Regions from separate parts of the Pantoea agglomerans genome, predicted to be linked through region 1. Evidence: predicted binding sites of a transcription regulator. Region 1 holds the regulator's gene; the other holds the start of a gene.
What was found. The regulator PurR, encoded in region 1, represses purine synthesis genes. The targets are predictions, from matches to a motif close to CANGCAAACGTTTGCNTG.
Positions count from the first base shown of each region.

Region 2: a site for PurR is predicted at 2,205-2,222, ahead of serA (phosphoglycerate dehydrogenase). Genes of this name have one in related genera too.

Region 1 is NZ_CP083809.1:2,186,650-2,194,190, forward strand. Features, by position in the region: gene rnt (ribonuclease T) at 1-78, shown strand, start outside; gene LB453_RS13140 (Grx4 family monothiol glutaredoxin) at 121-456, opposite strand; gene LB453_RS13145 (C40 family peptidase) at 819-1,622, shown strand; gene LB453_RS13150 (YnhF family membrane protein) at 1,669-1,758, opposite strand; gene purR (HTH-type transcriptional repressor PurR) at 2,043-3,068, shown strand; gene punR (DNA-binding transcriptional activator PunR) at 3,065-3,970, opposite strand; gene punC (purine nucleoside transporter PunC) at 4,090-5,292, shown strand; gene cfa (cyclopropane fatty acyl phospholipid synthase) at 5,601-6,749, shown strand; gene LB453_RS13175 (riboflavin synthase subunit alpha) at 6,792-7,430, opposite strand.
Region 2 is NZ_CP083809.1:736,685-744,225, reverse strand. Features, by position in the region: RNA gene ssrS (6S RNA) at 1-140, shown strand, start outside; gene LB453_RS06055 (5-formyltetrahydrofolate cyclo-ligase) at 217-810, shown strand; gene serA (phosphoglycerate dehydrogenase) at 886-2,124, opposite strand; gene rpiA (ribose-5-phosphate isomerase RpiA) at 2,405-3,064, opposite strand; gene LB453_RS06040 (LysR family transcriptional regulator ArgP) at 3,272-4,177, shown strand; gene LB453_RS06035 (oxidative stress defense protein) at 4,320-5,060, opposite strand; gene argO (arginine exporter ArgO) at 5,198-5,827, opposite strand; gene mscS (small-conductance mechanosensitive channel MscS) at 5,952-6,830, opposite strand; gene fbaA (class II fructose-bisphosphate aldolase) at 7,039-7,541, opposite strand, start outside.

The DNA.
Region 1 (7,541 bases):
CGCTGGAAACGGCTGGGGGGCTGGCCGCTGCCGATGGCGGCGAGCGACGACGCTGACGCAACGCCGGAACAGGCGTAAAAAAAAGGCCGACTTGCGTCGGCCTTTTCTATTCTGCTGCTGTTATTCCGCTTCTTTGTGCTTCTCTGCCGTCTCTTTGATCAGGGACTGCAGTTCGCCGCGCTGGAACATCTCCACGATAATATCGCAGCCGCCGACCAGCTCGCCGTCAACCCACAGCTGCGGGAAGGTCGGCCAGTTGGCGTATTTCGGCAGCTCGGCGCGAATATCTGGGTTCTGCAGAATATCCACGTAAGCAAAGCGCTCACCGCAGGCAGAAAGCGCCTGCACCGCCTGCGCAGAGAAACCGCAGCTTGGCAGTTTCGGCGAGCCTTTCATATACAGCAGGACCGGGTTTTCTGCGATCTGGCGCTGAATTTTTTCTACAGTACTCATAATTGCCTTCCTTAATTCCTTACTTCGTGTTTGTTTATTGTAGCGACTTCGCCCCATCCCTGAAAACGACATTTTCTCGCTTGCCGGACGAAACCGCCATGTTTGTTAAGTTCTTGCGTAAAGTTCTGACTTTTTCTGACGATAATCAAAACTTAAGCCATTCATAACTGGTAATAACTTTGCTGCTATAACCTGCTGAAATCGCTCATTTATGAGTCAGATGCAACCCTGTAACAGTTTAATAGAAAAATGGCTTAACTTTTGAAAAAAACCTGGCTTAGAATGGCCCCGGCGCTGATCTCCGATCAGATTTTTCTAACCTCGTTACGGCCTGTTGTCGTAACCGCTAACCCTGTAACCGGACTATGCGATTACTGATTACGCTCTTGATATTAGCTTTCGCGCAGCTTTTCATGAACATCGCTTCGGCCTCGCCGCAAGCGCCGGTTAAAGCCAGCCTGCATAAGGCAGAGAAAAAAAGCGCGCGCGAAGATGAGCGACGCAAACGGCGACCGGTTAAAACCAGCGCGAAAAAAACGCGCCCTTCTACTGCGCAAAAACTCAAACTGAAAAAGCAGAAGAAAATCGAAACGGCCGCCCTTTCTCATTCCGCCGGCGAAACGAAAAAATCCCTGAAGTCTTCCCGTAAGCAGCGCTATGGCCACCAGCGCACGCTGAGCAGCGCCAAAGTTGCAACTTCTTCGCTGCTGGACGCCGATGACGGCGGCACCATCAAAATGAGCAAGTCCCACCGCCTGCGCTACCAGAAAGCGCGCGAAACGGCGATGACCAAGCTGATGGGTCAGCTGGGCAAGCCTTATCAATGGGGCGGCACGTCGCCGCACACCGGTTTCGACTGCAGCGGCCTTGTCTGGTACGCCTATAAAGATCTGGTGAAGTTCAGAATTCCGCGCACTGCCAACGAAATGTATCACCTGCGTGACGCCGCGCCGGTGAAGCGCGAGTCGCTGGAGAAAGGCGATCTGGTCTTTTTCCGTATCAACGGTCGCGGCACCGCCGATCACGTGGGGGTCTACCTCGGCAACGGTAAATTTATTCAGTCGCCGCGCACCGGAAAAGATATCCAGATCAGCGGGCTTTCAGACGATTACTGGCAGCGTCACTATATCGGCGCGCGCCGCATGATGACGCCGAAAACCATTCGCTAAACGCCATAAAAAAACCGGGATTTTCCCGGTTTTTTTATCGCTGTCGTTAGTGCATGACGGCGGTAAAGCTAAAGGCCACAATCATCAGCAGCGCCGCGCCCGTGGTCACCAATGCCAGTTTCAAATCAGTGCTCATTACCTCTCCTTATCCACACAGTTTTCAGGGTCTTCAGGGATTTTCCCATAGTTACCGGTAAAAATCTCGTTTTATCCCGCAAGCCTTGTTAGAATCCCCGGCTTTGTTGCGCAACTGACGCAACGCTGATGCCGTTCGCACGCAACAGCCCCTGTTTTGTCCTGCCCAGTGAGTATTTCACCGACAAAAACTGTAGCGAATTAACAGAAATCTCGCTTAGCGGACGCAAACGTTTAACATTATGCTTATCAGTGAGTTATTGGTAAGCCTGGAGTCTCTTTTTAATGGCAACAATTAAAGATGTCGCGAAGCGCGCGGGTGTCTCCACCACCACCGTTTCCCACGTGATCAACAAAACGCGCTTCGTTGCGGAAGAGACGCGCAACGCCGTCTGGCAGGCGATTCAGGAATTACACTATTCGCCCAGCGCCGTGGCGCGCAGCCTGAAGGTCAATCACACTAAAACGCTGGGGCTGCTCGCCACCTCCAGCGAAGCGCCCTATTTTGCGGAAATCATCGAAGCGGTCGAGCATCACTGCTTCGAACGCGGCTACACCCTGATCCTCGGTAACGCCCATAACGATCTGCAGAAGCAGCGCGCCTACCTGTCAATGATGGCGCAGAAGCGCGTCGACGGCCTGCTGGTGATGTGCTCCGAGTATCCGGACGATCTGCTGAAGATGCTGGAAGAGAACCGCAATATTCCGATGGTGGTGATGGACTGGGGCGAATCGCGCGGCGACTTTACCGATACCGTGCTCGATAACGCCTTCCAGGGCGGCTATCTGGCGGGCCGCTATCTGATCGAACGCGGCCATCGTGATATCGGCGCGATCCCCGGCCAGCTGGAGCGTAACACCGGCGGCGGCCGCCATGCGGGATTTTTGAAAGCGCTGGAGGAAGCGGGCATCTCGGTGCGTCCCGAGTGGATCGTGCAGGGCGATTTCGAGCCGGAATCGGGCTATCAGGCGATGCAGCAAATCCTGCAGCAGAAGCAGCGCCCGACGGCGATCTTCTGCGGCGGCGATATTATGGCGATGGGCGCGATCTGCGCTGCCGACGAGATGGGGCTGCGCGTGCCGCAGGATATTTCGGTGATCGGCTATGACAACGTGCGCAACGCGCGCTACTTTACCCCGGCGCTCACCACCGTGCATCAGCCGAAAGCCCAGCTCGGCGAAAAAGCGCTGGAGATGCTGCTGGATCGCATCACCAGCAAACGCGAAGTGTCGCAGACCATTGAAGTGCATCCCACGCTGATTGAGCGTCGTTCAGTCGGCGACGGTCCGTTCCGCGACTACCGCCGTTAATCTTCGCTTAACCACTCCTGATTGAGCGTTTGCGCATCGCCGAGATAGCTGAGCAGCCAGCTGAGCGCCGGCGATGCGCCCGCTTCCGACCAGCTCACGCAGCAGGGACTTTCCGGAAAGGCGGTTGGCAGCGTCAGCTCAACCAGCTCCCCCTTATCCAGCAGCGGGCGCGCCACATGGCCCGGCATCATCGCCACGCATAACCCATCCAGCACGCAGGCCAGCCCCGCCTGCCAGTCCGGCACCACCAGACGCCGCTGGTTATCCAGCGTCCAGGTCATGCGGCGCGGCAGCGCGCGCGAGGTATCCTCCAGCACCAGCGAGGGCCAGGCGCGCAGTGCGTCATCGTCGAGCTGCGGCTGCTGCGTCAGCGGATGCTGGCGCGCCACCACGCAGCGCCAGTTCAGCGCGCCCATATCGCGAAAGGAAAAGCGCCCGCCCACCGGGATCGCCTGGGTGGCACCGATCGCCACATCGACGCGCCCGTCCGCCAGCGCGTCCCAGACGCCGTTAAATACCTCATAGCTGATATGCAGCTCCATATCGGGAAAGTGGCGATAGAAGTCAGTAACCAGCTGGCGGCTGCGCGGCAGCTTCACGATACAATCAACCGCGATGCTGAGCTTGCCGCGCCAGCCGTTCGCCAGCTGCTGACACTGCCTGCGGGTGGCGAGCATTTTTTTGATAACCTCGCGTCCTTCACGCACGAAATGCTCGCCTGCAGGGGTGAGGGCCACGTCGCGATGCTGCCGTTCGAACAGCGGCACCGCCAGCCAGCTTTCCAGCTGGCGCACCGTATAGCTGACGGCAGAGGGCACGCGGTGCAGCTCCTGCGCGGCGGCGCTGAAACTGCCGGTGCGCGCGACGGCATCAACAACTTCAAGCGCATATTCAGACCACATGCTTTTTCCTTTCAAAAATTTTCACAGCACTCTGCAAATATTAACGTTTCACAGCGGCGGGCGCACCCTTTTACACTTTGCCGCGTTCAACCTGCCTGACGAAAGATGAGATAAACACCATGCTGTCCTCAAAAGGATTTATGCCCTACCTCGCCCTGCTCAGTATGCTGGGCTTTCTGGCGACCGATATGTACCTGCCCGCCTTTGGCGCGATGCAGATGAGCTTCAATACCTCGCCCGGCATCATCAGCGCCAGTATGAGCCTGTTCCTGGCAGGCTTTGCCATCGGCCAGCTCTTCTGGGGCCCGCTCTCTGACCGCATCGGTCGAAAACCGGTGCTGCTGATGGGGCTGGGGCTGTTCGCGCTCGGCTGCGCCGGCATGCTGTTGGTGGAAAACGCGGCGCTGATGCTGGCGCTGCGCTTTATTCAGGCGATCGGCGTCTGCGCCGCGGCGGTGAGCTGGCAGGCGCTGGTGGTGGATCGCTATCCGCGCGCGCGCGCCAATAAGGTGTTCGCCACCATTATGCCGCTGGTAGCGCTTTCCCCGGCGCTGGCACCGCTGCTGGGCGCCTGGCTGGTTAGCCATTTTCACTGGCGTTCAATTTTTCTGGTGCTGACGCTGACCGGCGTCGCGCTGATGCTGGTGACGCTGCGTCTGCCCACCACCCGTCCGACGGCGAAGGCGACGGGGGATCAGCCGGGCTTTTTCTCGCTGCTGCGCTCCGGCGTCTATAGCGGCAACGTATTGATCTACGCCGCCTGCTCCGCCAGCTTTTTCGCCTGGCTGACCGGATCGCCCTTTATTCTCGCCGATGCGGGCCTGACGCCGGCGGACATCGGCCTGAGCTATATTCCGCAAACTATCGCCTTCCTGCTGGGCGGATTCGGCTGCCGCGCGCTGCTTAACCGCTATGCCGGTGCGCAACTGCTCCCCTGGCTGCTGGCCCTCTACAGCCTGAGCGTGGCGTCACTGTTCGGCGTGGCGCTCAGCGGCAGCCATAACCTGATCGCCCTGCTGCTGCCCTTCTGCGGCATGGCGCTGGCGAACGGCGCGATCTACCCGGTGGTGGTGTCAAACGCGCTGCTGCCTTTCCCCCACGCCACCGGTAAAGCCGCCGCGCTGCAAAATACGCTGCAGCTCGGCCTCTGCTTCCTCGCCAGCCTGGCGGTCTCTGCAGGTTTACAACAGCCGCTGCTGATGACTACGCTCATTATGGTGACCACTATTGCTCTGGCGCTAGCGGGCTACGTCTGGCAGCGACGCGCCAGCGCACAAACGGATATTGTCCACGCGACGACTCCCTGCCAGGATAATCACTAAGACAACTTTTATAGTTAGCGCCCTAACAATAAGTCGTTGAATACTGACCTGGTTGAGCATATACTCGATCAGGTCAATAAATCTGCAACAAATCAATAACATAATTGTTCTATTATTAGGCGAAGCTTATCGCCCGGATGGTGTCTGCGCGCGCGCTTTCTGCTGCGTCAGACAACGGTTTTCAGATCCAATCCTCTGTAAAACGTCGGATATCAGGCGCACGGAGCAATCCGTGACATTTCTCACAGGCCTTGAGAAATTGACTATTCTTTTTCTCAGGTTCAACGCGGACAGGTGATGGAGTAGCTATGAGTTCATCGTTAATAGAAGAAGTGAGCCTTGAAGAAAACCACTGGTATCGCATTGTCCATGAAATGCTGGAAAAGGCGGACATCGAAATCAACGGCAGTCGCTCCTGGGATATTCAGGTTAAGCATCCTGACTTTTTTAAGCGGGTGATTCAGGAAGGCTCACTTGGTCTTGGCGAAGCTTATATGGATGGCTGGTGGGAGTGCGAACGGCTGGATATGTTTTTTCACCGCGTGCTAAAGCACAAGCTGGACCAGCAGTTGCCGCACCACTTCAAAGATACGCTGCGCGTCGCCGCCGCGCGCCTCACCAACCTGCAGTCAAAAAAACGCGCATGGATCGTCGGTAAAGAGCACTACGATCTGGGGAACGACCTCTTCTCGCTGATGCTCGATCCCTATATGCAATACTCCTGCGCCTACTGGAAAGAGGCCGCGACCCTGGAGCAGGCGCAGGAAGCGAAGCTGGATATGATCTGCCGCAAACTGCAGCTGGAACCCGGTATGACGCTGCTGGATATCGGCTGCGGCTGGGGCGGGCTGGCCGAGTATGCTGCCCGCCACTACGGCGCGGTGGTGCACGGCGTGACCATCTCGGCAGAGCAGCAGAAGCTGGCGCAGCAGCGCTGCGAAGGACTCGACGTCACTATCCTGCTGCAGGATTATCGCGATCTTAACCAGCAGTTTGACCGCATCGTTTCGGTGGGTATGTTTGAACACGTTGGCCCGAAAAACTACGCCACCTACTTCGACGTGGTGGACCGCAACCTCAAGCCGGACGGCCTGTTCCTGCTGCATACCATCGGCGCAATCCGCACCGATATGAATGTCGATCCCTGGATTGATAAGTATATTTTCCCCAACGGCTGCCTGCCGTCGGTGCGCCATATCGCCGACGCCAGCGAGTCTCACTTTATCCTCGAAGACTGGCATAATTTCGGCGCAGATTACGACACCACGCTGATGGCCTGGTATGCGCGTTTTCTTGAGGCCTGGCCGCAGCTGGCCGAGAAGTACGGCGAACGCTTTAAGCGCATGTTTAGCTACTACCTTAACGCCTGCGCCGGCGCCTTTCGCGCCCGCGATATTCAGCTGTGGCAGGTGGTCTTTAGCCGTGGCGTAGAGGGCGGCCTGCGCGTCGCGCGCTAAACCGCAAAAATGAATAAGGCGCATGAAGCGCCTTTTTTATGCTTATTCGACGTCGGGCCGCAGGGCGGCGGCTTCGCGCTGCGCCAGTACGCGCTCGACGGTATCGACGATCGCCTGGGTGTGCGGATCGATCTCAATATTGACGCGGTGTCCCAGCTTCTTCGCGCCAAGCGTGGTGCGCTCGAGGGTTTCCGGGATTAAATAGACGCAAAATTTGCTTTTGGTCACTTCGCCCACGGTCAGGCTAATGCCGTCAATACCGACAAAACCTTTATGCAGAATATATTTCATCTGCGCCGGGTCCTGAATTTTAAACCAGACTTCGCGGTTATTTTCTGACTGGATAATTTTGCAGATTTCCGCAGTGGTCATAATATGGCCAGACATCAGGTGGCCGCCGATCTCATCGCTGAATTTCGCCGCGCGCTCAATATTGACCACGTCGCCTTCCTGCAGATCGCCTAAATTGGTAACGCGCAGCGTTTCTTTAATCAGATCGAAACTGACGCGGTTACCCTCAATCGCGGTAACGGTCAGGCAGCAGCCATTGTGCGCCACCGATGCGCCCAGCGCCAGCCCCGGCAGCAGCTCTTCCGGCAGCTCTGCGATATGGGTGCGAAACAGATCTTTTTCTTCAATGGACACAATCTTTGCGGTGCCCTGCACAATTCCGGTAAACATAGTTTTGGCCTCTGCGAAGTTTGCCCTAGCTTATCACAGCTTAGCGCGCGGATATTATTTCCGCGTCGCGTCCGCTTTACAGCCGCAATATAACGCACAGCGTGACAAAAC
Region 2 (7,541 bases), 1.4 Mb from region 1:
ATTTCATACCAACAGAGTGTGGCGCTCTGTAACCTGTGAGCATGCTCGGTTCGTCCGAGAAGCCTGATGGTTGCGACGGCACATTCACCTTGAACCAAGGGTTCAAGGGTTACAGCCTGCGGCGGCATCTCGGAGATCTCCTTCTGTTCTGCATCTGTCTTTCCCCGTTGTGAATGATATAGTTGCTTAATCAGCGACTATATCAACGGGGTTCCTGTGTCCCAGCCCTCTCTGCTTGATCGACACCATATTCGCCAGCATGTGCGCCACCTGCGCCGCGACCTGACGCCTGAACAGCAGGAGCAGGCCGCCGATCTGTTGGCGGAACACGCCGTTAACTTCGCGCCTCTCGCCAGCGCCCGCCATGTCGCGCTCTTTTTATCAGTGGATGGCGAGCTTAACACCCGCCCCCTTATCGCTAAGCTCTGGAAGCAGAAAAAGCAGGTCTATCTGCCGGTGCTGCACCCTTTCGCCCCCGGCCATCTGCTGTTTCTGCGCTATACGCCGGAAACGACGCTGACGCCGAACAAGCTGCGCATCCCCGAACCGCCGCTCGATATCCGCCAGCTGATTACGCTGGATCGGCTGGATGTGATGCTGGTGCCGCTGGTGGCCTTTGACGACAGCGGTCAGCGGCTCGGCATGGGCGGCGGCTTTTACGACCGTACGCTGCAGAACTGGCGTCAGCACGGCTTTTTACCGGTTGGCGTAGCGCATGACTGCCAGCGGGTGGAGCGCTTGCCTGCCGAGGAGTGGGATGTGCCCTTGCCCGCCGTGCTGACGCCGTCGCGTCTGTGGCAGTGGGAATAGCAGAAGTGAATCAGGGAAGTAACAGCCGGGGCCATCTGCGACAACAGCAGACGGCCCGCTTTCGGTAAAGCTGGATCAGTAGAGCAGACGGGCGCGAATGGTGCCCGGAATCGCCTTCATCAGCTGCAGCGCTTTGTCCGCCAGATCCTGCGACGCATCGATATCGATCACCACGTAACCCATCATCGGCGAGGTTTGCAGGAACTGCGCGGCGATGTTGATCCCCTGCTCGGCGAAGATCTGGTTGATCGCCGTCAGCACGCCCGGACGGTTTTCATGGATGTGCAGCAGACGACTGGCGCTGGCGCCGTGCATCGGCAGCGATACTTCCGGGAAGTTGACCGCCGAGAGCGTTGAGCCGTTATCGGAATATTTCGCCAGCTTGCCCGCCACTTCAATCCCGATATTCTCCTGCGCTTCCTGGGTAGATCCGCCGATATGCGGCGTCAGGATCACGTTGTCGAACTCGCACAGCGGCGAATTGAAAGGTTCGCTGTTGGTTGCCGGCTCCAGCGGGAAGACGTCGATGGCGGCACCGGCCAGATGTTTGCTCGCCAGGGCGTCGCACAGCGCCGGAATATCGACCACGGTGCCGCGCGAGGCGTTGATCAACAGCGCGCCCTTCTTCATCTGCGCCAGCTCCTGCGCGCCGATCATATCCTGTGTCGAAGGCGTTTCCGGCACGTGCAGGCTCACCACGTCGCTCATATTCAGCAGATCGGCAAGGTGACGCACCTGCGTGGCGTTGCCCAGCGGCAGTTTGTTTTCAATATCGTAGAAAAAGACGTGCATGCCGAGGCTTTCAGCCAGCACGCCAAGCTGCATGCCGATATGACCGTAGCCGATAATGCCGAGCTTTTTGCCGCGCGCTTCAAAAGAGCCAACGGCGTTTTTGTTCCAGATGCCGCGGTGTGCTTTGGCGTTCGCCTCGGGAATGCCGCGCAGCATCAGCAGCATTTCGCCGATAACCAGTTCAGCGACCGAGCGGGTATTGGAGAATGGCGCGTTGAATACCGGAATGCCGCGCGTCGCCGCAGCGTTGAGATCGACCTGATTGGTGCCGATGCAGAAGCAGCCTACGGCGACCAGCTTTTCCGCCGCGGCGAAAATCTCTTCCGTCAGCTGGGTGCGGGAGCGGATGCCGATAAAGTGCGCATCCCGAATGGAGGCTTTCAGCGCTTCGTCATCCAGTGCGCCTTTATGGAATTCGATGTTGGTGTAACCCGCTGCGCGCAGATTCTCCAGCGCGCTCTGGTGGACGCCTTCCACCAGCAGGAACTTAATCTTGTCTTTTTCCAGTGATACCTTTGCCATTTCCCCGACCCTATTGTGATTTCAACAATGGCCGCCATAAGCGCGCCTTCTGTCAAAATATCAAAATTTACGCCTGCGGCAATACAACCGATTGCCTGACGGCCAGCACGGGGAAGCCCGAGCCCAGCACATTGCCGCACAAAATCGGGAGCTGAACCACGAACAAAGAACGAACCTGCTGCGGATGACGGTTATGTGACATAAGTCACCGAATTTAGGCAGCAGAAGAAAAGATGTTTTGCGCAGGGAAATAACCGGCGCGTTTAGCGCGCCGGACAGATCATTTTTCGATGGTTTTTACGCCATCCGGCGTGCCGATCAGCGCAATATCGGCACCGCGCGTGGCAAACAGCCCAACGGTGACCACACCGGGCAGCGCGTTGATGGTTTTTTCCAGCTCGACGGGATCGAGAATCGTCAGGTTATGCACGTCGAGAATGATATTGCCGTTGTCGGTGACAACATGCTGGCGATACTCCGGCAGGCCGCCGAGCTTAACCAGCTCGCGGGCGACAAAGGCGCGCGCCATCGGGATCACCTCGACCGGCAGCGGGAAACGCCCCAGCACGTCCACCTCTTTCGAGGCGTCGGCGATGCAGATGAACTTGCGCGCCACGGCCGCGACGATCTTCTCACGCGTCAGGGCCGCCCCGCCGCCTTTGATCATCTGCATCTGCGGGTTGATCTCATCTGCGCCATCCACGTAGATCGCCAGATCGTCAATCTCATTGAGATCGAAGACCGGAATGCCGAGCGCCTTTAGCTTCAGCGTTGAGGCTTCTGAGCTGGAGACGGCGCCTTCAATCTGCTGTTTCATGGTGGCGAGCGCGTCGATAAAGTGTGCGGCGGTGGAACCGGTGCCGACGCCGACGACAGTACCCGGCTGCACATATTTCAGTGCGGCCCAGCCTACGGCTTTTTTCAGTTCATCCTGGGTCATGATATGTTTAAAACCTGTGCGACAACGAAGTGCGCGTAGTATAAAGCAACCCTCGCCGAATGTGCGCGGCTGTTTCCGCTGGCGTGATCGCTTTGGAAGCCAGCCCGCAAAAAAGGCGACGCGCGGCGCAGGGAAAGCGCCTTTGACGCGCGTCAGATGAATTTTTTGTGGCATAGTATCGTCCACCCTGAAGGAGAGAGAACAACAATGAAACGCCCCGATTATCGAACGCTTCAGGCGCTGGACGCAGTGATTCGCGAACGCGGCTTCGAGCGCGCCGCACAGAAGTTATGCATAACGCAGTCGGCCGTCTCGCAGCGTATCAAACAGCTGGAAAACCTGTTCGGCCAGCCGTTGCTGGTGCGCACCGTGCCGCCGCGCCCGACCGAGCAGGGACAGAAGCTGCTGGCGCTGCTGCATCAGGTGGAACTGCTGGAAGAGGAGTGGCTAAGCGACGAGAACGGCGGCACCACGCCGCTGCTGCTGTCGCTGGCGGTCAACGCCGACAGTCTGGCGACCTGGCTGCTGCCCGCCCTGAAAGATGTGCTGGCGGACTCGCCGGTGCGCCTTAATTTGCAGGTCGAAGATGAAACCCGCACCCAGGAGCGGCTGCGCCGCGGCGAAGTCGTGGGCGCGGTCAGTATTCAGCCGCAGCCGCTGCCGAGCTGCCTGGTGGATCAGCTTGGCGCCCTCGACTATCTGTTCGTCGCCTCGCCAGAGTTCGCCGCACGCTACTTCCCGAACGGCGTGACCCGCTCGGCGCTGCTGAAGGCACCAGCGGTTGCTTTTGACCACCTTGATGATATGCATCAGGCCTTTTTGCAGCAGAATTTCGACCTGTCGCCCGGCAGCGTACCCTGCCATATCGTTAACTCGTCAGAAGCCTTTGTGCAGCTGGCGCGCCAGGGATCGACCTGCTGTATGATCCCGCATCTGCAGATTGAGCGCGAGCTGGCAAGCGGCGAGCTGCTCGATTTAACGCCGGGTCTCTGCCAGCGCCGCATGCTCTACTGGCACCGCTTCGCGCCGGAGAGCCGCCTGATGCGCCGCGTTACCGACGCGCTGATTTCACACGGCCACCGCGTGCTGCGTCAGGATGATTTAGCGGCCTGAATTCGTATGCGCCTTTAGCAGGGTGCAGAGATGAGCGGCCTGTTTGCGCGGGCGGAGCCGGCAAAGATGCCGTTGGCTCGGGTTAGCTTGCCCGCGTCGGCATAATCGCAATAAAAAAGGGGCGCTTAGCGCCCCTTCTCTGTTACTGCTGCGTGCCAGCCGTATTCGGTTTGATATCGAAGACGACATCCACCTGATCGTCAAAGTGAATGCTCTGCTGCTCGTAGGTCTGCTGCGCTGAGGTATCCGCAGCCGGCGCGGCCGCCTTATACATGCGCGCCATCGGCATCGGCTGATAGTTGGCTACGTGGTAGCGAATGCTGTACACCGGGCCGAGCTTCGCGTTAAAGCCCTCGGCCAGCGCCGCAGCCTGCTGCGTTGCGTTATCAATCGCCGCCTTGCGCGCCTGCGCCTTATAGCTTTCAGGATTGGTGACGCCCAGCTCGACCGAGCGGATCTCGTTCAGGCCGCTTTTCAGCGCGCCGTCCAGCAGCTCGTTCAGCTTATCCAGCTGACGCAGCGTCACCTGAACCTGACGCACCGCGCGGTAGCCTTTCAGCACCGACTTGCCCTCTTTGGTGTAGTCATATTCCGGCTGCGTGCTGAGGTTAGCGGCATCGATATCTTTCTTCTCAATGCCGTTTTTCTGCAGGAAATCGAAATATTGCGCCACGCGGTCGTCGGCCTGTTTTTTCGCGTCCGCCGCGTCTTTAGAGGAGACGTTGACCACAATAGAGAGCGTGGCGATATCGGGGCGCGCATCAACGGTCGCCTGACCGGACGTCACGACATGCGGGCCGTTCGGCAATTCGTCAGCCAGTGCGCTTAAGGGCAGCGCTAACGCGCCTGTCATGGCGGCCAGCGCCAGTGCTTTCAGTTTCACGAAAGTCCTCCTTGAGATCTCTGTTTTGCTGCGGCATAGAAGACGCAGGCTTGAACAAAATAGTATGCACTGCTAAGAGCATATTATACCGAAAAAGTTCCTGCTTTACTTATCTTGTTCTGTCGATTTAGGACGATTCAATTCATAAGCGGCGCCAGGCCCTGCAGCGCCAGCTGGCTGGCAATGATCCACATCACGCCACCCACAACTAAATTGATAATCCGCTGCGCTCTGACGGTGCGCAGGCGAGGCGACAGCCAGGCAGCCATCAGCGCCAGCCCAAAAAACCAGATTACCGATGCGCTAATGGTGCCCAGCGCAAACCAGCGGCGCGCCGTCGGCGTGGGGAGCTGGCCGCCCAGACTGCCCAGCACCACAAAGGTATCGATGTAGACATGGGGATTGAGCCAGGTGACCGCCAGCAGGGTGGCGATAATCCGCCAGCGGCTCTGCCTGAGCGCCTGACTGCTCGCCACATCGATATCGCCGCGAAAAGCGCTGCGCAGCGCGTTCCAGCCGTACCACAGCAAAAACGCGACGCCAGCCCAGGTAATCAGCATCAGCAGCAGCGGGGACTGATGCAGCAGCGCGCTGCCGCCAAAAATACCGCCGCAGATCAGGGCGATATCGCTCAGCGTACAGAGCGATGCCGTCATCAGATGATACTGACGCTTAACGCCCTGATTCATCACGAAGGCATTTTGCGGCCCCAGCGGCAGAATAAGCGAAGCCCCAAGAGCGAGCCCTTGTAAGTATATGGATAACACGGGATTTTCCTTACATCGGTGAGATGCAGGCAGTATAGAGAAGCGGGATTATTAGCGGAAATGCAAAAATTTAATCGGGCATTAGAGAGGGTAATACAGGCGGCGCGAACGCCGCCCGCCAGCGTTACTGCGCCTGTGCCTGTGCCTCAGCTTCAGGCTGCATAACGCGATGCAGATGAACATCCATCTGCGGATAAGGGATACCAATGCCCTTCGCATCCAGCGCGCGCTTGAAGTTTTTCAGCAGATCCCAGTAGACGTTTTGCAGGTCACCGCTGTTGCTCCAGCAGCGCACCACAAAGTTAAGCGATGAAGCGCCCAGTTCGTTAAGGCCGATCTGCACGCCCATATCCTGCAGTACGCGCGGATCGCTTTTCACCACCTCGTCCAGCAGCGCAATCACCTCATCGACATCCGCCTCGTAGGCGACGCCAATAATAAACTCATTGCGGCGCACCGGCTCGCGCGAAAAGTTAACGATATTGCCTGCAATGATTTTACCGTTCGGCACCACAACAATTTTGCCGTCTGCGCTTTTAAGCGTGGTTGAAAAAATCTGTACGTTGAGCACCGTGCCCATGACGCCGCCCAGATCGACAAACTCACCTGCGCGGAAGGGACGGAAGGTCACCAGCAGCACGCCCGCCGCGAGGTTAGAGAGCGACCCCTGCAGCGCCAGACCAACCGCCAGACCGGCGGCACCCAGCACGGCAATCACCGAAGCCGTCTGCACACCGACGCGCCCCAGCGCCGCAATCAGCGTAAAGGCAATAATGCCGTAGCGTACCAGCGCGGAAAGAAAGTCTGCGACCGTTTTGTCGATATGACGCGCGACCAGCACGCGGTTAATGCCGCGGGAAATAACGCGCGCCACGATCATCCCCAGGATCAGAATCACGATAGCCGCTACGATATTGACCGCGTAGCTAAGGATTAACGCCTGATTACGCACCAGCCAGCCACCGGCGTTATGAATGCCGTCTACGACGTTTAAGTCTTCCATTTGAGAGCCCTGTTGTTGAATTCCCTGCCGGGAAAGTCAAATCACAGCCAGAAAATTCCGGCAAACCAGATAACAAGGGTAATAAACATTGGGGGGATATGCCAAATTCCCGTTGAATTTGCTGCAAATTCAGGCGGATTAGCGGGATGACGGCATAAAAAAGGCCAGATCCGACGATCTGGCCCGCGTTGTAAACCCGCGATGCGGATTACAGACGATCGATAGCGTTCAGCTCTTTGAAAGCCTGCTCAAGGCGCACGACCATTGAGGCCTGCGCCGCACGCAGCCAGACGCGCGGATCGTAGTATTTCTTGTTCGGGCTGTCAGGACCCTGCGGGTTGCCGAGCTGGCCTTGCAGATACTCTTCGTTCTTTTTGTAGTACTGCAGGATACCGTCCCAGGTCGCCCACTGCGTGTCGGTATCGATGTTCATCTTGATCACGCCGTAGCTGATAGACTCTTCGATCTCTGCTGCAGAAGAACCGGAACCGCCGTGGAAAACGAAGTCCAGCGCGTTGTGCGGCAGGCCATGTTTTTCACACACATATTTCTGCGAGTCGCGCAGAATGGTCGGGGTCAGCTTAACGTTGCCCGGCTTGTAGACGCCGTGTACGTTACCGAAAGAGGCAGCAATGGTGAAGCGCTTGCTGATTTTGCTCAGCTCGGTGTAGGCGTAGTCCACATCTTCCGGCTGGCTGTAAAGGGCAGAAG